2 regions of the Streptomyces sp. NPDC003635 genome follow, and region 2 is predicted to be linked to the other one. Evidence: riboswitches for the same ligand, from Rfam matches in the RefSeq annotation. Region 2 holds a riboswitch; the other holds the start of a gene.

Region 1 (11,133 bases), on a different contig from region 2:
GCCGACGACACGGCCTGGGCGATGGACCGGATCATGCGCGGGGAGGCGACCGACGCGCAGATCGCCGGGTTCGTGGTGGCCCTGCGGGCCAAGGGCGAGACGGTCGAGGAGATCACCGGCTTCGTCCGCACGATGTACGAGCACGCGAACGTGATCGAGGTGTCCGGCGACACCGTCGACATCGTCGGCACGGGCGGCGACGGCGCCAAGACCGTCAACATCTCCACGATGTCCGCGATCGTGGTGGCCGGCGCGGGCGCCAAGGTCGTCAAGCACGGCAACCGGGCCGCGTCCTCCGCGTCCGGCTCCTCCGACGTCCTGGAGAAGCTCGGAGTCAACCTGGAGCTGCCGGTGGCGCGGGTGCCGCAGGTGGTCGAGGAGACCGGGATCACCTTCTGCTTCGCGGCCAGGTTCCACCCGGCGATGCGGCACGCGGGCGCGGCGCGCGGGCAGCTCGGGATCAGGACCGTCTTCAACGTCCTCGGCCCGCTCACCAACCCCGCCCGGGTGCGGGCGCAGGCCGTCGGGGTCGCCGATCCGCGGATGGCGCCGATCGTGGCGGGTGTCTTCGCCGAGCGCGGCAACTCCTCGCTGGTGTTCCGCGGCGACGACGGCCTGGACGAGCTGACCACCACCTCGACCTCCCGGGTGTGGATCGTCCGCGACGGCAAGGTCACCGAGGAGGCCTTCGACCCCCGGGACGTCGGCATCGACCTCGTCCCGGTGGAGGCCCTGCGGGGCGCCGACGCCTCGTACAACGCCGACGTGGCCCTGCGCCTGCTGAACGGCGAGACCGGCCCCGTCCGGGACGCCGTACTGCTGAACTCGGCGGCGGCGCTGGTGGCCCTGCACCCCACCGACGCGCCCCTCGCGGAGCAGATCGGCGCCGCCATGGCGAAGGCGGCGGAGTCCGTCGACTCGGGCGCGGCCAAGCGCACGCTGGAGCGCTGGGTGGCCGTCAGCAACGCCTAGTGCCGCGTCAGGCAACGTTCGCCCCGTCGCGACGCCCGGCACGCACTCTCGCCGCACCGGGCACACGCCCAAGTACATCCAGTACGAGGGCTTGCACCCGGCACGCCGAGAGCACGCACCGGACGCCGCTCCTTGACGGGCAAACGTTGCCTGACGCGGCACTAGCCGCCCGCCGGTCGGTCCCGCGATCCGGACACGGGTTGCGGGACCGCGATCACTTCACGTACGTTCTTTGACCAGGTCATGAGTGACAGTCATGAGGCCCCGGCCGACTGTCCGGCAACCCTCCGTCCGTGGCGGGGTGCCCCGGGTGAAGACCAGGCCGTGAACAGCAAGGTTCATGGCAAGCGCGGTCGTCGAGGAGTTCTTCCGTGAGCAAGCGAATGCGATAGGGCCACTGAGCCCCGCTTCTGCGTACCCCTTCTCTCTCACACCTCTTCTTCCACGGGAGTTCCCGTCATGTCTGTCTTCACCGCTGCCGCCGACCAGGCCATTTGTTCCCCGCTGCCCGTTCTGGGACGTGATGTCACCGTCCCGCTGGTCACCGGCGGCGAGGTCACCTACGCCGCGCTCGACTACGCCGCCAGCGCCCCCGCGCTGCAGCGGGTGTGGGACGACGTGGCCGCCTACGCGCCGTACTACGGCAGCGTGCACCGGGGCGCCGGGTACCTCTCGCAGCTCTCCACCGACCTGTTCGAGAACGCCCGCAGGACCGTCGCCGAGTTCCTGGACTGCCGCGCCGACGACCAGCTGATCTTCACCCGGTCCACCACGGACTCCCTGAACCTGCTCGCCGCCGCGCTGCCCGCCGACTGCCAGGTCTTCGTCTTCGAGACCGAGCACCACGCCTCGCTGCTGCCCTGGCGGGACGCGGCGGTCACCTACCTCGACGCCCCGCGCACCCCGCGCCAGGCCGTCGAGACCCTGGAGCGCGCCCTCGCCGACCGCGACCCCTGCGGCCCGGCCCTGGTCTGTGTCACCGGCGCCTCGAACGTCACCGGTGAGCTGTGGCCGGTGCGGGAGCTGGCCGCCGCCGCCCACGCGCACGGCGCCCGGATCGTCCTCGACGCCGCCCAACTCGCCCCGCACCACCCGCTCTCGGTGCGGGACCTCGACGTCGACTGGGTCGCCTTCTCCGGCCACAAGCTCTACGCGCCCTTCGGCTCCGGCGTCCTCGCGGGCCGCGCCGACTGGCTGCGGGCCGCCGAGCCGTACCTCGCGGGCGGCGGCGCGAGCCGCAAGGTCGGCCGCCGCGCGGACGGGGGAGTGGACGTGGAGTGGCACGACAGCGCGGCACGGCACGAGGCCGGGTCGCCGAACGTCATCGGCGCCTACTCCATCGCGTCGGCCTGCAAGGCCCTCACGGAGGCGGGATTCGACACCCTCGTGGCCCGTGAGCGGTGCCTGATCGAGAAGGTCCGCGAGGGACTGGCCGAGGTCCCCGAGGTCCGGATCCTCTCCCTCTTCGGCGACGACGCCCCCCGCGTCGGCGTCATCTCCTTCGTCGTCGACGGCTGGAACAGCTCCCACTTCGCCGCCGCCCTCTCCGCCGAGTACGGCATCGGCGTGCGCGACGGACTGTTCTGCGCCCACCCCCTGCTCCGCACCCTGCTCGGCAGCGACCCGCAGACCCAGGGCGAGTGCGGCGCCCCCGAGGCGGCGCCCGGCGAGAAGTCCCTCAACGCGATCCGGGTGAGCTTCGGCGCGGGCACCCCGGACGAGCACGTGGAGCGCTTCGTGAGCGCGGTGCGCGAACTGGTCCGGGACGGGGCGAAGTGGAACTACCGCACGGAGGAAGGGCGTTGCGTCCCCGCGGTGTGATCGTCTGACGTACGCTCCCCTGGGGATCAGCTGGGGGAGGCACGGGGTGCAGAGGCTGCGGGAGACGGATCCTCGGCGGATCGGGCCGTACGAGGTGCTCGGACGGCTCGGCGCCGGGGGAATGGGCGAGGTGTACCTCGCCGAGGGACGCGGCGGGCTGCGGCTGGCCGTCAAGGTGGTGCGGCCCGAGCACGCCGGGGACCGCACCTTCCGGGCCCGCTTCCGCCAGGAGCTGCGTGCCGCGCGCGAGGTCGGCGGGGACGGTACGTACACCGCGCGGGTGGTCGACGCCGACCCCGACGGCGAACCGCCCTGGATGGCCACCGAGTTCGTCGAGGGCCCCACCCTCGCCCACGCCGTGCTGGACGACGGACCGCTGCCCGGTCCCGCCGTACGGATCCTCGCGGCGGCCCTCGGCCGGGCGCTCGCGGCGATCCACGCCCGGGACCTGGTCCACCGGGACCTCAAGCCCTCCAACATCCTGCTGGCGGCGGACGGTCCGCGAGTCATCGACTTCGGGATCGTCCGGGCACTGGAGGCGACCGCGCTGACCAACCCCGGCTCGATCGTGGGCACGGTCGGCTACGTCTCCCCGGAGCAGATCCGCAACAGCACCGAAGTGGGCCCGCCGAGCGACGTGTTCGCGCTGGGCGCGGTCCTCGCGTACGCCTCCGGGGGCCGCCAGCCCTTCGGCGAGGGGCATGACTCGGTGGTCCTGCTGCGCATCCTGAACGGCGATCACGATCTGTCCCGGGTGCCCGCGGAGTTCCGCCCCCTGGTGGAGTCCTGTCTGCGCCCCGACCCGGCCGAACGGCCGCGGCCGGAGGCCGTCACGGCGGCGGTGGGTCACACCGAGGTCTCACTGCGGACCGCGGTCGGGCCGGGCTGGTTCCAGGGCGGCGCCCGGTGGGTGCCGGTGGAGAACGGGGAGCGGGTCAGCGGCGTCGAGTACGTGGCACCCGCGACGGAGGCGGGCGCGGTCGCGGCGCCCGCCTCCGCCCCGGTGCCGGTACCCGCGCCGCCGTCACGGCGGCGGGTGCTGAGGGCCGTGACCGGCGGGGCGGCCGCGGTGGCCGTCGCCGGGGGTGTGGGCGGCTGGTGGTGGCTGCGGGAGGAGCCGGGGGGCGGGAAGGGGAAGGCGCCCACGGCGTCGGCCACGGGCAAGCCCACCGTGCGCTGGCAGTTCTCGATGACCCAGGTCATGACCCCGCAGCTCGGCGCGCTCTCGCCCAAGGGTGACGTCCTGTACACCGTGTCCTCCGCCAACGACCTCGTCGCGCTGTCCGCCGGGGGAGACGACCGCTGGCAGACCGTGCTCCCGGGAGGGGGTCTCGATCCCCTGGCGACGGCGGACGGCGTCTACTGCACCGTGGTCGAGGGCGACAGCGCGGACGGCTCCCAGCGGCTGCGGCTGTGCCACTACGACACGGCGGGCAAGCGCCGCTGGAGCCGGGACCTCGGACCGGTGGGCACGGCACCCGTGCTCGCGGGGGACGCGGTCGTGGTGGGCGCCGGGGACGAGGAGATCGGGGCCCTGCGGGTCTACGCGGCGGACGGGAGCCTGCGCTGGCAGCGCGGCGTGGCGGGCGCTCTCACCGAGGCACCGCTGGTGCACGGCGGCGTGGTCTACGCGGGCACCCGGACCGGCCGGCTCGTCGCCTTGTCCGCCGACGGCACGCAGCTGTGGGAGGCCGAGGCCGGCACCGAGCTCCGGCGGCCCGTGGTGGTGGGGGGCCGGACCCTGGCCGCCGCCTCGGCGGGCGAGTGGACCTGGCACGGCTACACCCTCGACGGGGAGCGGCTGTGGCGGACCAAGGAACTCGACGGTGAGGGGGACGCGCCGGTCACCGCGGCCGGCTCGCTGGCCCTCGTCACGGAGAACCAGGTCCTGAAGGCGTTCACGGCGGACGGCGGGCCCGCCTGGACGTACCACGCCGAGGGCGACGACCTCACGGAACCCGCGGTCCTGGGCGACCGGATCCTCCTCCAGACCCCCACGGAGATCCACGCCCTGAACCTCAAGGGCGAGCGGCTGTGGCGCTTCCCGCTCAAGGCCGGCTACCCGGTCTCGGCCCCCCTGATCCGCGGCAGCCGCCTCTACGTCACCTCGGAGGAGGGCGTGGCGGCCGTGGACCTCACGGCCTAGCCGTCCAGGCCGATCGCGAACGCGGCCTCCAGGTCGTGCTGGGAGTACGTCCGGAAGGCCACGTGGGTGTCGGTGCCCTCGACGCCGGGGATCTTGCTGATGCGGCCGGGGATGACCTCGGCGAGGTCCTCGTGCTCCTTGACCCGGACCATCGCGATCAGGTCGTAGGTGCCGGTGACGGAGAAGACCTCGCTGACGCTGTCCAGCGAAGCGATCTGCTCCGCGATCTCGGGGATCCGGTCCACGCTGGTCTTGATGAGGACGATCGCGGTGATCACGGCTGGTTCTCTCCCTCGGGGGCCGGCGTCGCTGGGGTGGGCTTCACTCTAGTCGTACGGCCGAACCGCACCCAGGCGAAGCCGCAGCCGAGCCCGAAGCCCACGAGATGGGCCAGATACGCCACCCCGGGCCCGCTGTCCGCCTGCCCCGCCGCCAGCCACTGGAGGGTCGCCCAGAACGGCAGCACCACCCAGGCGGGGAAGCGCAACGGCAGGAAGAGCAGGAACGGCAGCAGGCTGGTCACCCGGGCCCGTGGGAACAGCGCCAGGAAGGCGCCGAGGACCGCCGAGATCGCGCCGGACGCCCCGACCAGGGACTGCTCGGAGTCGGAATTGGCGGCCGCGTAGCCGAGCAGGGCGAGATAGCCGCAGCCCAGGTAGAAGAGCGTGAACTGGAGGCGGCCCATGCGTTCCTCGGTCATGACACCGAAGACGTAGAGGAAGAGCATGTTGCCCAGCAGGTGCACCCAGCTGCCGTGCACGAACAGGGCGGTGGCCGGGGTGAGCGCGGCTCGTGCGGAGCCCTCGAACAGCTCCGCCGGGACCACGCCCCAGCGGCGGAAATACGCCCTTTGCGCGGCGACGAGGTCGTCCCCGGTGCCGTAGCCGGGGTTCAGCCCGGAAGCGGGGCCGATCAGGAAGATCAGCGTGCACAGGCCGATCAGGGCATATGTCACCGGCGCCGAGGGCATCCGGAGGGCTCTGACGACCGTGCTGTTCCAATTGCTGATCACGAACACAAAGCATGACGTAAGGGGGTGTACACGAACAGACCGCCTCGCCGCGATGGACGGCCGAGCGGCGAGTACCCGCCAGGCCGTAGGGTTACGAGCCACACGCACCGGGGATGCCGGTGAGTCACCGACACTGGAAGGAAAGAACGGTCGCGATGACGGTTCCCCTGCCGACCGCCACCACGCGGTGGCGCTGCACGCTCTGCGGCAACCTCACCCGGTTCGACGTGACCCGCTCGTCGAAGGTCGTGGAGTACGTCCACCTCGACCTCGCCGGTGAGCCCACGGTCGAGGAGCGCGAGGTGGTCAGTGAGACGATCGAGTCGGTGCGCTGCCGCTGGTGCAACGCCGTGGATCAGGTGGAACTCGTGGACAGGCCGGGTGCCGGCTCCTGAGCGGAGCGGGACCCGCCGGGGCGATCCCCTCAGCCGGGGGGATCCCGCACAGGCATTGGGGTGAGACGGATGGTGGAGACCACAGGCGGGGGGCCGGGCGACGGCGCCGCCGAGGTGCTCGACCGTCCGCTGCCCGACGGAGTGCGCAGAAGAGTCGTGCAGATCGTCTCGGACGGGTTCGGCGGGCTGACCGTCGGTGAACTGCCCGCCCAGCTCAGGCAGTACGCCCGCTTCGCCCCGAACCGGCGGGCCAAGTTCGCGGGCAACGCGATGGCCGCCGCGCTGGAGACCGATCCGCTGTTCCGCCAGCGGATCGGGGAGAAGCTGAGAGAGGCCCAGCCGGAACTGGCCGGCGCCCTCGACTCCGGCTCACCGCCCCCGGCCGCGGATCCGCTCGATGTGGCGGCCGCGGCCTATGTGCTGCGGCCCACGGGCTGGGTCAAGCTCGTGACCGCGGCCGGCGAGGAGGCCCAGCGGGCCGACGCCGAGCGCGCCGACGAGGAGAGCCGGGCCGAGCTGGAGCGGGTGCGCGGCGAACTCACCCAGGCCAAGGAGCAGATCCGGGCCGAGACCGAGCGGCTGCGCACCGAGCTGGACGCGGCGCGGAAGGAAGCCGAATCGCTTCACCGCAAGCTGCGCGCCGCCCTCAGCGACGTCAAGCGCGGTGAGGCCGCGCTGCGCAAGGCGCACGGCGAGATCGAGGCGGTACGCGCCGAGGCGCACGGGCAGGTCTCCGCCGCCGAGAGCGAGACCCGGCGGCTGAAGTCCCGGCTCGGGGAGGCGGAGGCGGCCCTGGAGGCCACCCGCCGGGCGGCGCGCGAGGGCCGCAGCGTGGAGGACATGCGGGTGCGGCTGCTGCTGGACACCCTGCTCGACGCCACCCAGGGGCTGCGCCGGGAGCTGGCGCTGCCGCCGGTGTCGGTGCGTCCGGCCGAGACCGTGGACGCGGTCGAACCGGGACGTATGACACCGAAGGACATCGCCGCGCGGGCGCTGTCCGAGAACGACCCGGCGATTCTCGACCAGTTGCTGGCGCTGCCGCAGGCGCATCTGGTCGTGGACGGCTACAACGTCACCAAGACCGGCTATCCCCAGATGCCGCTGGAGAAGCAGCGGCTGCGGCTGCTCGGGCAGCTCTCCCAGCTCGCCGCCCAGACCGGCGCCGAGGTGACCTGTGTCTTCGACGGGGCCGAGCTGGCCGCGCCGGTGCTGCTGGCGCCGCCGCGCGGGGTGCGGGTGCTGTTCTCCAAGCCCGGGATCACCGCCGACGAGTTGATCCGCCAGCTGGTGCGCGCCGAGCCGCCGGGGCGTCCGGTCATCGTCGTCTCGACCGATCGCGAGGTGGCCGACGGGGTCGCCAGGGCGGGCGCCCGGCCCGTGGCATCTGCGGTGCTTCTGAAGCGACTGTCCTGAAGGTCAACCTCCGGTTGCAATGCCCGAATTGACGGAAGCGTCACGCAACGTAGCGTCAAGTGAGCATCACCGCACGTGGGTTGAAGGTAAAGAATGCGGACCGTAACCGGGATAAATCGCCCTTGGGTTTGAACTGATCACAGCGAGGTCACTAGGGTCTGCCTTCGAACCTTCGATCGGAAGATCACTGAGAAGAAGGAGTTCGCCTCCGTGGCGTCCCACCGTCGACCCAAGCAGCCGAGCCGCGCACGTGTGACCGTGCTGACCACCGCCGCCGCTGCTGCCGTGGCCATCAGCTCGCAGGCGGCCAACGCCGCTCCCAGTGAGAAGCCGAGCAAGGACGAGGTCAAGGCCAAGGTCGACAAGCTCTACGAGGAGGCCGAGCAGGCCACCGAGAAGTACAACGGCGCCAAGGAGAAGCAGGAGAAGCTCCAGAAGGAGATCTCCACGATCCAGGACAACGTCGCGCGCGGTCAGGAAGACCTCAACGAGATGCGCGACTCCATAGGCCTGGCGGCCGCCGCTCAGTACCGCACCGGCTCCATCGACTCCTCGGTCCAGCTGTTCCTCTCCTCGGACCCGGACGACTACCTCGACAAGGCCTCCACGCTCGACCAGTTGAGCAGCCAGCAGGTCGAGTCGCTCAAGAAGATCCAGGACAAGCAGCGCGAGCTCGCCCAGGACCGGGCCGAGGCCACCGAGAAGCTCAAGGACCTCGCCTCCACCCGGACCGAACTGGGCAAGAAGAAGCAGGAAGTCCAGGACAAGCTCGCCGAGGCGCAGAAGCTCCTGAACTCCCTGACCGCCGCCGAGAAGGCCGCCCTCGCCGCCGAGGAGGACCGCGCCAGCCGCTCCTCCGCCGACCGCGTCGACCTCGGCGACGCCGCGCAGGGCTCCGGCCGGGCCATGGCCGCCTTCCAGGCCGCCCAGAGCAAGATCGGCTCGCCTTACGTCTACGGCGCCTCCGGCCCCTCCTCCTTCGACTGCTCGGGCCTGACCTCCTGGGCCTTCGCCCAGGCCGGTGTCGGCATCCCGCGCACCTCGCAGGCCCAGGCCAGCTACGGCACGCGCATCTACAGCCAGTCCGACCTCAAGGTCGGCGACCTGGTCATCTTCTACAGCGACCTGCACCACGTCGGCTTCTACGCGGGCAACGGCCAGGTGCTGCACGCCCCGCGCACCGGCGCGGTGGTCCGCTACGAGTCGATCAACAACATGCCGTACCAGTTCGGCGTCCGGATCTGAGCACCCTCAAGATCACGACACCGTGCCGCCCGAACGGGCGAATCGCGTCGACCTGAACTGACCCCGCGCCCCGCCCATGACCTGCGTCTGTGGCGGGGCGTCACGTTGCGTGGCCACGGCGGTCGTTGGTCGGCGCCCCGTCGTGTGGTTACTGTCTGCCGCGTTTCCCCCTCGTGGGGAAAGTCCTGTCCGCCAGCGGAAGGGGTGCGGCTTCTCGTGGGGTCTCATCGTCGCCTTGTACCGTCCGGGTTCGACCGGGGCGCGAGCGCAGCGCTCTGTGTCATGTCAGCAGCGGCCGCCGTCCTCGGCGTCGTACCGGCCTCGGCCGCGCCGCACGACGACACCAGGGCCGAGGTGGACCGCCTCTACGAGGAGGCCGAGAAGGCCACGGAGGCCTACAACAAGGCCGACGAGCGCGCCGACGGACTGCGCGAGCAGGTGGGTGACGCACAGGACCGGATCGCCCGGCAGCAGGAGCGCATCAACTCCATGCGGGAGACGCTCGGTTCGCTGGCCGGGGCGCAGTACCGCTCCGGCGGGCTCGACCCGTCCCTGGCACTGCTGTTCTCCGACGACCCGGACGACTACCTCGACAAGGCGGCCACCCTCGGCCGGATCACCGCGCACCAGGCGGGCGAGCTGAAGGACCTCCAGGACGCGATGCGCGAACTCGCCCAGGAGCGCGCCGAGGCCTCTCACAAGCTCGGCGAGCTGGACAAGAGCCGCAAGGCCGTCGCCGCCCACAAGCGGACGGTGGAGGGGAAGCTCGCCAAGGCCCGGGCGCTGCTCAACTCCCTGCCGTCCGCCGAGCGCGCCGCCTACGACCGGGCGTCCCGCTCGGGCCGCTCCGACATGCCCGAGCTCGGGGGCGCCGCCCCGGCCTCGGGCCGCGCCGGCGCCGCGATGGCCGCCGCCCGCTCCGCCCTCGGCAAGCCCTACGTCTGGGGCGCCAACGGTCCCAGCGGTTTCGACTGTTCGGGCCTGATGCAGTGGTCGTACGCGCAGGCCGGGGTCGCCCTCCCGCGCACCTCCCAGGGGCAGCGCTTCGCCGGCCGCCAGGTCCCCCTCTCCCAGGCCCGGCCCGGCGATCTGGTCACCTACCGCGCGGACGCCTCCCATGTCGGGATGTACGTGGGCAACGGCCAGGTGATCCACGCGCCCTACCCCGGTGCGGCGGTGCGCTACGACCCGGTGGGGATGATGCCGGGGGCGACGGTCACGAGGGTCTGACGCGCGCGGCCCGGACGGGTCGGGGCGGCGCCGTGTTCCGGTGGCTGTGGTGCGGCAGGCGGTGGCGGTCGCCCAGGGTCTGACGGCGGGTCCGGGGCCGATGGTCGTCCGGTGCCGTCCGTGCCGTCCGTGCCGTCCGGTGCCGACCGGGGTCTGACCTTCGCGCGCTGATCGCCGTAACATCGCCGCATGGCTGGTCGACGGCGGGCGTCCGGGTCGGGTGCGGTGGTGGCGCTGTGTCTGCTGCTCGTCTCGCTCGTCGCGTGCGGCGGGAGTCCCCCCGTCGACGGGGTCCAGGAGTCGGTGCAGCGGGTGCTCGACCGGCGGGCGGAGGCGATCGTCGAGCGCGACGAGTCGGCCTTCGTACGGACGGGCGCGCAGAGCGGGTTCGACGATCTGCGCGCGGTGCCCTTCGAGGAATGGGCCTACCGCGTCACCGGCGTCCGGAGCACCGGTGACACCGCCACCGCCGAGGCCGAACTGCGGTACCGGGTCAGGGGCCAGGACCGGGCCCCGGTCACCGCCGCCCGCACACTGAAGCTCAGTCTGGACGCGGCGGGGGAGTGGTACGTCGAGTCCGAGCGGCCCGCGAAGAAGGCGGCCGAGCAACTCTGGGACCAGGGCCGGGTGGACGCGGTCCGGGGCGAGCGCAGCCTGGTGCTCGGGGTCGGGCAGTCCGCCGATCGGCTGCGCTCATTCGCCGACCTGGCCGACCGCGCGGTGCCCTCGGTGACGCAGGCGTGGGGCACGGAGTGGCCGCGCCGGATCGTCGTGCTCGTACCGGAGTCGCTGGAGGGGATGGCGGGGCTGCTCGGCTCACCCGCCTCGTCGTACCGGGGGATCGCGGCGGTCACCACCGGCGAGACCGGCGCCCCCGCCGAGGCGCCCGCGGACCGGAT
Region 2 (11,133 bases):
CCGAGCTGTACCCGGTGGGCCGGACGTCCTGGGCGGCGGTCAGCGCGGCGGTGAAGAAGAAGATCGGCAAGGCGGTCTCCTCCAGCGGCGACCCGGCGACCGTGCTGCGCGAGCTCCAGGCGACGGCGGCGGCCGAGGAGAGCGCGGAGTAGCCGCGCTGTCAGTGCCGGGAGCTACGGTGCGAGGTATGGAACGGGAGCCGCTGAACCCCAGGGAACAGGCCGTCCTCGCCCTGGAACGCCGCGGCTTCGCGGGCCCGGGCGCGAAGGAACGCGCGATACGCGAGGAACTCGGCCTGGCGCCGGTGCGCTACTACCAGTTGCTGAACGCCCTTCTGGACGACGAGCGGGCCCTGGCCCACGACCCGGTCACGGTGAACCGGCTGCGCCGGATACGGGAGGCCCGCAGGGCGGACCGGTAGGGTCCTGCTGACCTACGGGGGTGGGCCTGGATAGGGTCGCCGGTATGGGCAGCCACATGGACTCGACCCCTCTGCCGACCCCCGCCACCCCTGCCGGGCAGGCGGGGCTGGACGCCATCCTCCGTGAGCCGCGGCGCGCGGTGATCGCGCTCGACTTCGACGGGACGCTCGCACCGATCGTCGCGGACCCCGAGCAGGCCCGCGCCCACCCGGACGCGGTCCCCGCTCTGGCCGAACTCGCGCCGCAGCTCGCCGCCGTCGCGGTCGTCACCGGCCGCCCGGCCGGCGTCGCCGTGCGCTACGGCGGTTTCGCCGGCGTGCCCGGCCTGGAGCACCTCGTCGTCCTCGGCCACTACGGCGCCGAGCGCTGGGACGCCGTCACCGGCACCGTCAGCGCCCCCGCCCCCGACCCCGGTGTCGCCGCCGTCCGCGCCGAACTGCCCGGCGTCCTCGACGCCGTCGGCGCCTGGCACGGCACCTGGATCGAGGAGAAGGGCCGCGCGGTCGCCGTGCACACCCGCCGTGCCGCCGATCCGCAGGCCGCCTTCGAGGCGCTGCGCGAACCCCTCACCGAACTCGCCGCCCGGCACGGCCTGATCGTCGAACCGGGCCGGATGGTCCTGGAACTGCGCCCGCCCGGCATGGACAAGGGCGTCGCCCTGCTGGAGTACGTCCGCGAGATCGAGGCGTCCGCGGTCCTCTACGCCGGCGACGACCTCGGTGACCTCCCCGCCTTCGCCGCGGTCGACAAGCTCCGCACCGACGGCACCCCCGGCCTCCTGGTCTGCAGCGGCAGTGAGGAGGTCCCGGAGCTGGAGGAGCGGGCGGACCTGGTGGTCAAGGGCCCGGCGGGCGTGGTGGGTCTGCTCCGGAGCCTCGCGGCACGGCTGGACCGGAGCAGGACCTAGTGCCGCGTCAGGCAACGTTGCCCGTCAAGGAGCGGCGTCCGGTGCGTGCTCTCAGCGTGCCGGGTGCAAGCCCTCGTACTGGATGTACTTGGGCTTGTGCCCGGTGCGGCGAGAGTGCGTGCCGGGCGTCGCGACGGGGCGAACGTTGCCTGACGCGGCACTAGTCCGCCGTCAGGGCCCGCAACTGCTCCAGGAACCACTGGGCGGGCGGCAGCGCCGTCGCCGCCGCGGCGAGGCGCTTCGTCCGCTCGGCCCGTTCATGGGCCGGCATCGTGAGCGCCTCGTGCAGGGCGCTCGCGGTGCCCAGCACGTCGTAGGGGTTCACCACGATCGCGTCCTCGCGCAGCTCCTCGTACGCCCCCGCCTCCCGCGAGAGCACCAGCGCGCACCCCTCGTCGGAGACGACCGGCACCTCCTTGGCGACCAGGTTCATGCCGTCCCGGACGGGGTTGACCAGGGCCACGTCGGCGATCCGGTACGCGGCCAGGGAGCGCGCGAAGTCGTCCTTGACGTGCAGGACGACCGGCGTCCAACCCGGTGTGCCGTACGCGGAGTTGATCTCGTCCGCGAGCCGCTGGACCTCCGCCGTGTACTCCCGGTAGACCGCCAGGTCCTGCCGGGAGGGGTAGGCGAAGGCCACGTGCACGACCCGCTCGCGCCACTCGGGGTGCTCGTCGAGGAGCTGCCGGTAGGACAGCAGGCCGCGCACGATGTTCTTCGACAGCTCGGTCCGGTCCACCCGGACGATCGTCCTGCGCGGTTCCCCGTCGGGCCCCGCGCCGATCTCCGCCCGGAGCGCGGCCATCCGTTCCTCGACGTCGGCCTCGTGCGAGCGGGCGCGCAGGAACTCGGCGTCGGCCCCGAGGCCGTGCACGCCGATCCAGGTGGTCGAGAGCGGCGGCCGGCCGGTCGCCGTGTGCTCGATGGACTTCGGCTTGCCCGGCACCGGCGAGTAGGCGGTGATCCGCTCGCCGTCGATCTCGTTCGCGCAGGCCATGAAGGTGTGGGCCCACCGGTTGGTCAGGAAGCCCAGCCGGTCGGCGCCGAGCATCCCCCACACCAGCTGCGCACGGATGTCGTCCGGCAGCATCCGGAAGTACTCGGGCGGCGCCCACGGCGTGTGCGAGAAGTGGCCGATGCGCAGATCCGGGCGGAGCTCGCGGAGCATCCCCGGCACCAGGCACAGGTGGTAGTCCTGCACCAGCACCGCGGCGCCCTCCGCGGCCTCCTCGGCCAGCGCCTCGGCGAACGCGCGGTTGTACGTCTCGTACGACGCCCACTGCCGCCGGAACTCCGCGTCGAACACCGGTTCCAGCGGGGTCTGGTACAGCATGTGGTGGACGAACCAGAGCACCGAGTTGGCGATGCCGTTGTACGCGTCGGTGTGCACCTCGGGCGGGACGGCGAGCATCCGTACGCCGTCCTCGCCCACCCCGCGCGCGACCGCCTCGCGGTCGCCGTCGGACAGCGCGGAGCACACCCACAGGGCGCCGGCGTCCGGGCCGATGGCCGAGAGGCCCGACACGAGTCCGCCGCCCCCGCGTTTGGCGCGCAGCGAGCCGTCCGTCCGCACTTCGTAGGAGACCGGGCCGCGATTCGACGCGACCAGCACTTCAGCGGCACCGTACGTGGAAGCCATGTGCTCCAACCTAGCCCGTGCCGGAAACGCTCAAACGTACGAGCGGCGCGCCGGGGCGTGGGTTACGCCACCTTGCGCGAGGCGTACTCCGCGATCTCCACCATCGGCGGCCGTTCCTCGGTGTCCACCGAGTAGGTGCGCGGTTCGAAACCGTCCTCGCCGCGCTCGAACTGGGTGAGCGAGGGCCGGACCAGATGGCCCCGGGCCAGGCGGAGCTGGGCGGTGCGGTAGATCGCGGCGGACATCCGGCCGAGAGCCTGCCCGTTCTGATGCCGGTGCTTGCGCACCCCGACGTCCACCTGGGCCAGCGCGTCCAGGCCCACCAGGTGCAGCGCGTCGATCAGCATGCCGAGCTCCACGCCGTAGCCGACCGGGAAGGGGAGCTGTTCCAGCAGGGAGCGGCGGGCCGCGTACTCCCCGCCCAGCGGCTGCACGAACCCGGCCAGCTGCGGCCAGTGCATGTTCAGCAGCGGGCGGGCCATCAGCTCGGTGACCCGGCCGCCCTGGCCGGCCGCCTGCCCGAGCGGGCGGTCGTACATCGCCTTGACCAGCTGCACCCCGGGGTCGGTGAGCAGCGGGCCGACGATTCCCGAGACGAAGTCCGAGGAGAACTCCTTCAGGTCCGCGTCGACGAAGCAGACGATGTCGCCGCGCGTGACCAGCAGCGAGCGCCACAGCACCTCGCCCTTGCCGGGCACGGCGGGTATGCGCGGCAGGATCGCGTCGCGGTGCACGACCGTCGCCCCGGCCGCCGCGGCGACCTCGGCGGTGCGGTCGGTGGAGCCGGAGTCGACGACGACGATCTCGTCCACCAGCGGGACCTGCTGCATCAGGTCGTGCCGGATCACGGCGACGATGTCGCCGACCGTCTCCTCCTCGTTGAGCGCGGGCAGCACGACGGAGACCGACTGGCCCGATCCGCGCTTCGCGGCGAGGATCTGGTGCAGCGGCCGATCGCACACGGACCAGGAGCGGGCGCTCAGCCAGCGCTCGACTTCTTCCAGCACAGTCTGCGGCTCCTCACGTGTCTCGCGGTTCGGACGGCACTCTCCACTGTCCTGGCCTTCGGTTACAGTCTTGAGCAACGCTGATGACCATCGCATGTCGGGGGTCGTTTGCGTCTACAACTACATACCGCTCATCCAGAGGGGCAGAGGGATACGGCCCGATGAAGCCCCGGCAACCCTCCAGTCGGTTCTCGTAGCGATCACTGTTGATCGTCCTCGCGAGGCTCCCGGCTAGGGAAGGTGCCAAATCCGTCTCACGGCGAGATGCGTCGTGAGGAAGATGAGGAGAAAGGGCCTCGCCTCACATGGCTGTGCAGACTGTCGCAACCACCTCGAACACCGTCGACCTCGGTCCCGCCGCCGCCCTGAGCTGCCGCGAGTGCGGTCACCGGGTACCCCTCGGACCGGTCTTCGCGTGCGAGGAGTGTTTCGGCCCGCTGGAGATCGCCTACGACTTCTCGGACTACGACACCGAGGAGCTCCGCAAGCGCATCGAAGCGGGACCCGCGAACATCTGGCGCTACGCGCCGCTGCTGCCCGTCCCCGCGGACGTGGCCGACAAGCCCAACCTCAACCCCGGCTGGACCAAGCTCGTCAAGGCCGACAACCTGGCCCGCGAGCTCGGCGTGACCGGCGGGTTGTATGTGAAGGACGACTCCGGCAACCCGACGCACTCCTTCAAGGACCGGGTCGTCGCCCAGGCCCTCGAGGCCGCGCGCGCCTTCGGCTTCACGACTTTGAGCTGCTCCTCCACGGGCAACCTGGCCGGTGCCGTCGGCGCCGCCGCCGCCCGCGCCGGCTTCCGGTCCTGCGTGTTCATCCCGCACGACCTGGAGCAGGGCAAGGTCGTCATGGCCGCGGTCTACGGCGGTGAGCTCGTCGGGATCGAGGGCAACTACGACGACGTGAACCGTTTCTGCTCCGAGCTGATCGGCGACCCGGCCGGCGAGGGCTGGGGCTTCGTCAACGTCAACCTGCGGCCGTACTACGCGGAGGGGTCCAAGACCCTGGCGTACGAGATCTGCGAGCAGCTCGGTTGGCAGCTGCCGGACCAGCTGGTCGTCCCGATCGCCTCCGGCTCGCAGCTCACGAAGATCGACAAGGGTCTGCAGGAGCTGATCAAGCTCGGGCTCGTCGAGGACAAGCCGTACAAGATCTTCGGTGCGCAGGCGCTCGGCTGCTCGCCGGTGTCGACGGCCTTCAAGGAGGGCCACGACGTCGTCCGGCCGCAGAAGCCGAACACCATCGCCAAGTCGCTGGCCATCGGCAACCCGGCGGACGGGCCCTACGTCCTGGACATCGCGCGCCGCACCGGCGGTGCGGTGGAGGACGTGACCGACGAGCACGTCGTCGACGCGATCCGGCTGCTCGCCCAGACCGAGGGCATCTTCGCGGAGACGGCGGGCGGCGTGACGGTCGGCGTGACGAAGAAGCTGATCGAGAACGGCGTGCTGGACCCGTCGCTCACCACGGTCGTCCTCAACACCGGCGACGGCCTCAAGACCCTTGACGCGGTGGCCGGCACCGGTCTCACCGCCACCATCCGTCCGAACCTGGACTCCTTCCGAGAGGCTGGCCTCGCATGAGCGTGACCGTTCGCATCCCCACCATCCTGCGCACCTACACCGGCGGCCAGGCCGAGGTCGCCGCTGAGGGCGGGACTCTCTCCGAGGTCATCGCCGACCTGGAGAAGAACCACACCGGGATCGCCGCTCGGGTGCTGGACGACCAGGGCAAGCTGCGCCGTTTCGTGAATGTGTACGTCAATGACGACGACGTCCGCTTCGAGCAGGGCCTGGAGACGGCGACCCCCGACGGCGCCGGAGTTTCCATCATTCCGGCGGTCGCCGGCGGCTGATCGTTACCGTCGGTAAGGTGTGTCACCGAGAGTTCATCGAATTGCCCTCTCCGTAAGAGAAACGGAGGGGGCAATTCTGCATGGTTGAGCGCGGTACAGTTGGGGAACCCGCTTCTCTTCGCATGCCGGGAGCATATGAGTACCGCGTGCACATGCGACGAGAAGTAGCCAAAGTGTGCGGCCCTTTTACGACATGTGCTCCTTTTGTGGGGCCCGACTTGCCCCGAATTCGGGCGAATTCTCACTACATTCCGGACCCGATGCGTCCAGAATTCTCGTCCGATTGACCTGTTGCAGACGGCAGTTGGACAGATACATTCAGCCGCGGTCGACGCGTTCCGGCGCACGCCCCCAAACCGTGGGGGGTGAGGTCTGACCCGGATCCGCGAAGTGCGGATCTGTGCAAGGGCCAGTAATAGGGGAGTTAGGCATGGCTCAGGGCACCGTCAAGTGGTTCAACGCGGAGAAGGGGTACGGCTTCATCGCGGTCGACGGTGGTGCGGATGTTTTCGTCCACTACAGCGCGATCCAGATGGACGGGTACCGCACCCTGGAAGAAGGCCAGCGGGTCGAGTTCGAGATCTCGCAGGGCCAGAAGGGCCCGCAGGCCGACATGGTTCGCGTCACTGCCTGAACGCGCGACCAACGAACGGCAAGCGACGTCTTCTGCTGAAGGGCTCGCACCAAGGGGACCCAACCCCCGGGGTGCGAGCCCTTCCGCGTGCGCCCCCACGAGTGCCCGTTTCGCGAGCGCGCCTTGCACTCTCATGGGTCGAGTGCTAATCATTGGCGTTAGCACTCTGAAGGTGAGAGTGACAACGAAGGACCGGGTCGGTGAGGCCGCAGGCCGGGTGGGGCAAGGAACCACGAGGCAGGCAGGCCGTCCGTCGCGGGCGCGGGCGCGGTCCGAAGGAATCACCCCCAGTCCTGGAGGGACCACTTCACATGGCCAAGATCATCGCGTTCGACGAGGAGGCGCGGCGCGGCCTCGAGCGCGGCATGAACCAGCTCGCGGACGCCGTGAAGGTGACGCTCGGCCCCAAGGGCCGCAACGTCGTCCTCGAGAAGAAGTGGGGCGCCCCCACGATCACCAACGACGGTGTCTCCATCGCCAAGGAGATCGAGCTCGAGGACCCGTACGAGAAGATCGGCGCCGAGCTGGTCAAGGAAGTCGCCAAGAAGACGGACGACGTCGCCGGTGACGGTACGACCACCGCGACCGTTCTCGCCCAGGCGCTGGTCCGCGAGGGCCTGCGCAACGTCGCCGCCGGCGCCAACCCGATGGCCCTGAAGCGCGGTATCGAGAAGGCCGTCGAGGCCGTCTCCGCCGCCCTGCTGGAGCAGGCGAAGGACGTCGAGACCAAGGAGCAGATCGCCTCCACGGCCTCCATCTCCGCCGCCGACACCCAGATCGGCGAGCTCATCGCCGAGGCCATGGACAAGGTCGGCAAGGAAGGCGTCATCACCGTCGAGGAGTCCCAGACCTTCGGTCTGGAGCTGGAGCTCACCGAGGGTATGCGCTTCGACAAGGGCTACATCTCGGCGTACTTCGCCACCGACATGGAGCGTATGGAGGCGTCCCTGGACGACCCGTACATCCTGATCGCCAACTCCAAGATCGGCTCCGTCAAGGACCTGCTCCCGCTGCTGGAGAAGGTCATGCAGTCGGGCAAGCCGCTGCTGATCATCGCCGAGGACGTCGAGGGCGAGGCCCTGTCGACCCTGGTCGTCAACAAGATCCGCGGCACCTTCAAGTCCGTCGCCGTCAAGGCCCCGGGCTTCGGCGACCGCCGCAAGGCGATGCTGAACGACATCGCCATCCTCACCGGCGGCGAGGTCATCTCCGAGGAGGTCGGTCTCAAGCTCGAGAACACGACCCTCGACCTGCTGGGCAAGGCCCGCAAGGTCGTCATCACCAAGGACGAGACCACCATCGTCGACGGTGCCGGCTCCTCCGAGCAGGTCCAGGGCCGGGTCAACCAGATCCGCGCCGAGATCGAGAACAGCGACTCGGACTACGACCGCGAGAAGCTCCAGGAGCGCCTGGCCAAGCTCGCGGGCGGCGTCGCGGTCATCAAGGCCGGTGCCGCCACCGAGGTGGAGCTCAAGGAGCGCAAGCACCGCATCGAGGACGCCGTGCGCAACGCCAAGGCGGCCGTCGAGGAGGGCATCGTCGCCGGTGGTGGCGTGGCCCTGCTCCAGGCCTCCGCGGTCTTCGAGAAGCTGGAGCTCGACGGCGACGAGGCGACCGGTGCCAACGCCGTGAAGCTCGCGCTGGAGGCCCCGCTCAAGCAGATCGCCGTCAACGGTGGTCTCGAGGGTGGCGTCGTCGTGGAGAAGGTGCGCAACCTGGCCGTCGGCCACGGTCTGAACGCCGCCACGGGCGAGTACGTCGACATGATCGCCGAGGGCATCATCGACCCGGCGAAGGTGACGCGCTCCGCGCTGCAGAACGCCGCGTCGATCGCCGCGCTGTTCCTCACCACCGAGGCCGTCATCGCCGACAAGCCGGAGAAGGCCGCCGCGGCCGCTCCGGGCGGCATGCCGGGCGGTGACATGGACTTCTGATCCTCCCGAGGATCGCGAGTCCGTCGCAGTACCAGCCGAGGGCGGCACCCCCTGTTCCGCAGGGGGTGCCGCCCTCGGGCGTGTCCGGCGTCACAGGGGGGTTCCCGGAATGCGGGCGGGGCCGGGGTCGTTGACGCGCCGTAGATGTATGCGCATGCATTCTCCCCGATCCAAGGAGCCCCCACATGACCGTCGCCACCTCCGAGGCCGCCGCGCGCGCCGCCGAGATCCTGTCCCGCCCTGCCACCATCAACGGGCTGACCGTGCCCAACCGCATCGCCATGGCGCCGATGACCCGCATGTTCTCGCCGGGCGGCGTCCCCGGCGAGGACGTGGTCTCGTACTACGCCCGCCGGGCCGCCGCCGGTGTCGGTCTCATCGTCACCGAGGGCACGTACGTCGGACACGCCTCGGCCGGGCAGAGCGACCGCGTCCCGCGCTTCCACGGCGCGGAGCAGCTCGCGGGGTGGACGAAGGTCGCCGACGCGGTGCACGCGGCGGGCGGCACGATCGTGCCGCAGCTGTGGCACATCGGCATGGTGCGCCAGCAGGGTCAGCCGCCGTTCGCCGACGCCCCGCCGGTCGGCCCCTCCGGTCTGCGCATCGGTGCCGACGAGCCGACCGGCAAGGCCATGACCCGGCAGGACCTCGACGACGTCATCGGCGCGTTCGCGGAGGCGGCCGCCGCGGCCGAGCGGATCGGGTTCGACGGTGTCGAGCTCCACGGCGCGCACGGCTACCTGATCGACCAGTTCCTGTGGGAGGGCACCAACCGCCGCACCGACGCCTACGGAGGCGACCCGGTGGCCCGCGCGACGTTCGGCGCGGAGATCGTGGCCGCCGTACGCGCGGCCGTCTCCGCCGACTTCCCGGTGATCTTCCGCTACTCGCAGTGGAAGCAGGACGCCTACGACGTCCGCCTCGCCGACACCCCGGAGGAGCTGGACGCCATCCTCGCCCCGCTCGCGGCGGCCGGCGTCGACGCCTTCCACGCCTCCACGCGCCGCTACTGGCTCCCCGAGTTCGAGGGCTCGGACCTCAACCTCGCCGGCTGGACGAAGAAGCTGACCGGCAAGCCCACCATCACCGTCGGCTCCGTCGGCCTGAACGGCGACTTCATCAAGGCATTCCAGGGCGAGGGTGCCGATCTCGGCAGCCTCGACAACCTGCTGGACCGCCTGGAGCGCGAGGAGTTCGACCTGGTGGCCGTCGGCCGCGCGCTGCTCCAGGATCCGCACTGGGCGCAGAAGGTGCTGGCGGGCCGGGTGACGGAGCTGACCCCGTACGACCCGGCGTCGCTCCAGACCCTCAGCTGAGCTGCCTGAGACCGTGCACCGGGTCGCCGCGAACGAGGCGGTCCTGTCCTCCGCGAGGGACTCGGTATCGACGCCCGCGACCTGCGTGAGCTGAAGTCGGAGCTGCTGGTCGGCTGGCTAGGCCGCGCCGGGGCGCGCTCGGTCGGCGGGTAGGCCGAAGAGGTAGGTCGTGGCGAAGCCGACCACGTACCCCGTCAGCAGCCCGCCCGCGTAGATCCCCGCCGTCCACCACAGGCCGCCGTTCCCCGCGAGCAGGGGGAACAGGGCCCAGCCCGACGGCCCGATCGCCGTCGAGCCCACCGAATCCCCGAGCATCGCGAAGCCGCCCACGAAGGCGCCGCCGGCCGCCCCGCCCACGCACGCCGTGAGGAAGGGGCGGCCCAGGCGCAGGGACACGCCGTAGATCAGCGGCTCGCCGACGCCGAGCAGGCCCGCGGGGAGCGCCGACCTGATCGTGGTCCGCATGGAGGTGTCGTGGCGCAGGCGGACGTACACCGCCAGTGCCGCGCCCACCTGGCCCGCGCCCGCCATCGCCAGGATGGGCAGCAGGACCGTGTGGCCCTGTTGCTCGATCAGCGTGGTGTGGATGGGGATCAGGGCCTGGTGCAGGCCCAGCATCACCAGCGGGAGGAACAGGCCGCCCAGCACCAGGCCCGCCAGCGCGCCCGTCGTCGACAGGAGCCAGTTCGCCGCCGTGCCGATGGCCGTGGAGATCTCGCCGGCCACGTACATGAGTCCGTAGAGCGTGGTCAGGCCCGCCAGCAGCACCGTCAGCGTCGGGGTCAGCAGTACGTCCAGGGTGCCCGGCAGCCTGCTGCGGCACGCCTTCTCCACGTACGTCCCCAGCAGCGCCGCCGCCAGGGCGCCCAGCACGCCTCCCTGGCCGGGGGCGAGGGTCATGCCGAACGCGGTCACCTTCGCCACCCCGGGGTACACCACGACCGCCGCCACCGCCCCGCCCAGCACCGGGGTCCCCCCGAACTCCTTCGCGGTGTTGTAGCCGACGAACACCGCGATCAGGGACATGAAGGCGCCGGCCAGGACCGACAGGGCCGGCGTGACGGTCGGCAGCAGGCCCAGGTTCAGCAGCAGACCGTTCAGGCCCGCCAGGATTCCGCAGCCGATCAGCGCGGGGATGAGCGGCACGAAGACGTTCGCCACCCGCCGCAGCGCCAGCTTCACCGGGGTCGCGTTCCGCTCCTGCCGGGCCCCCTTGCGCCGGAGCGCCTCGAACTCCGCCGCCACCCGCGCCACCACCCCGGGCCCCAGCACGATCTGGTAGGTGTCGTCCTCCACCACCCCGAGGACCCCGGGCACCGCCCGCAGCGCCTCCTCGTCGACCAGGGAGCGGTCGGCCAGGCCCAGACGCAGGCGGGTCATGCAGTGGGCGACGGACATGACGTTCGCGGGGCCGCC

What was found. A riboswitch is a leader RNA that binds a small molecule or an ion and turns the genes downstream of it on or off. The one in region 2 is predicted to bind S-adenosylmethionine.
Region 1: another riboswitch for S-adenosylmethionine. It lies ahead of ACWDRW_RS35615 (aminotransferase class V-fold PLP-dependent enzyme); the one in region 2 lies ahead of thrC (threonine synthase).

What each region holds. Positions count from the first base shown of each region.
Region 1 covers NZ_JBSFOK010000059.1:26,916-38,048, reverse strand. Annotated here, with positions in the region: gene trpD (anthranilate phosphoribosyltransferase) at 1-972, shown strand, start outside; SAM riboswitch class IV at 1,212-1,328, shown strand; gene ACWDRW_RS35615 (aminotransferase class V-fold PLP-dependent enzyme) at 1,432-2,793, shown strand; gene ACWDRW_RS35610 (protein kinase domain-containing protein) at 2,840-4,939, shown strand; gene ACWDRW_RS35605 (Lrp/AsnC family transcriptional regulator) at 4,936-5,217, opposite strand; gene ACWDRW_RS35600 (rhomboid family intramembrane serine protease) at 5,214-5,951, opposite strand; gene ACWDRW_RS35595 (hypothetical protein) at 6,107-6,346, shown strand; gene ACWDRW_RS35590 (NYN domain-containing protein) at 6,416-7,759, shown strand; gene ACWDRW_RS35585 (NlpC/P60 family protein) at 7,970-9,004, shown strand; gene ACWDRW_RS35580 (NlpC/P60 family protein) at 9,221-10,234, shown strand; gene ACWDRW_RS35575 (hypothetical protein) at 10,424-11,133, shown strand, end outside.
Region 2 covers NZ_JBSFOK010000002.1:142,919-154,051, forward strand. Annotated here, with positions in the region: gene ACWDRW_RS02690 (extracellular solute-binding protein) at 1-152, shown strand, start outside; gene ACWDRW_RS02695 (DUF3263 domain-containing protein) at 188-421, shown strand; gene otsB (trehalose-phosphatase) at 466-1,329, shown strand; gene ACWDRW_RS02705 (alpha,alpha-trehalose-phosphate synthase (UDP-forming)) at 1,490-2,968, opposite strand; gene ACWDRW_RS02710 (glucosyl-3-phosphoglycerate synthase) at 3,031-3,975, opposite strand; SAM riboswitch class I at 4,104-4,262, shown strand; gene thrC (threonine synthase) at 4,281-5,561, shown strand; gene ACWDRW_RS02720 (MoaD/ThiS family protein) at 5,558-5,833, shown strand; gene ACWDRW_RS02725 (cold-shock protein) at 6,264-6,467, shown strand; gene groL (chaperonin GroEL) at 6,779-8,401, shown strand; gene ACWDRW_RS02735 (NADH:flavin oxidoreductase) at 8,587-9,717, shown strand; gene ACWDRW_RS02740 (PTS transporter subunit EIIC) at 9,835-11,133, opposite strand, start outside.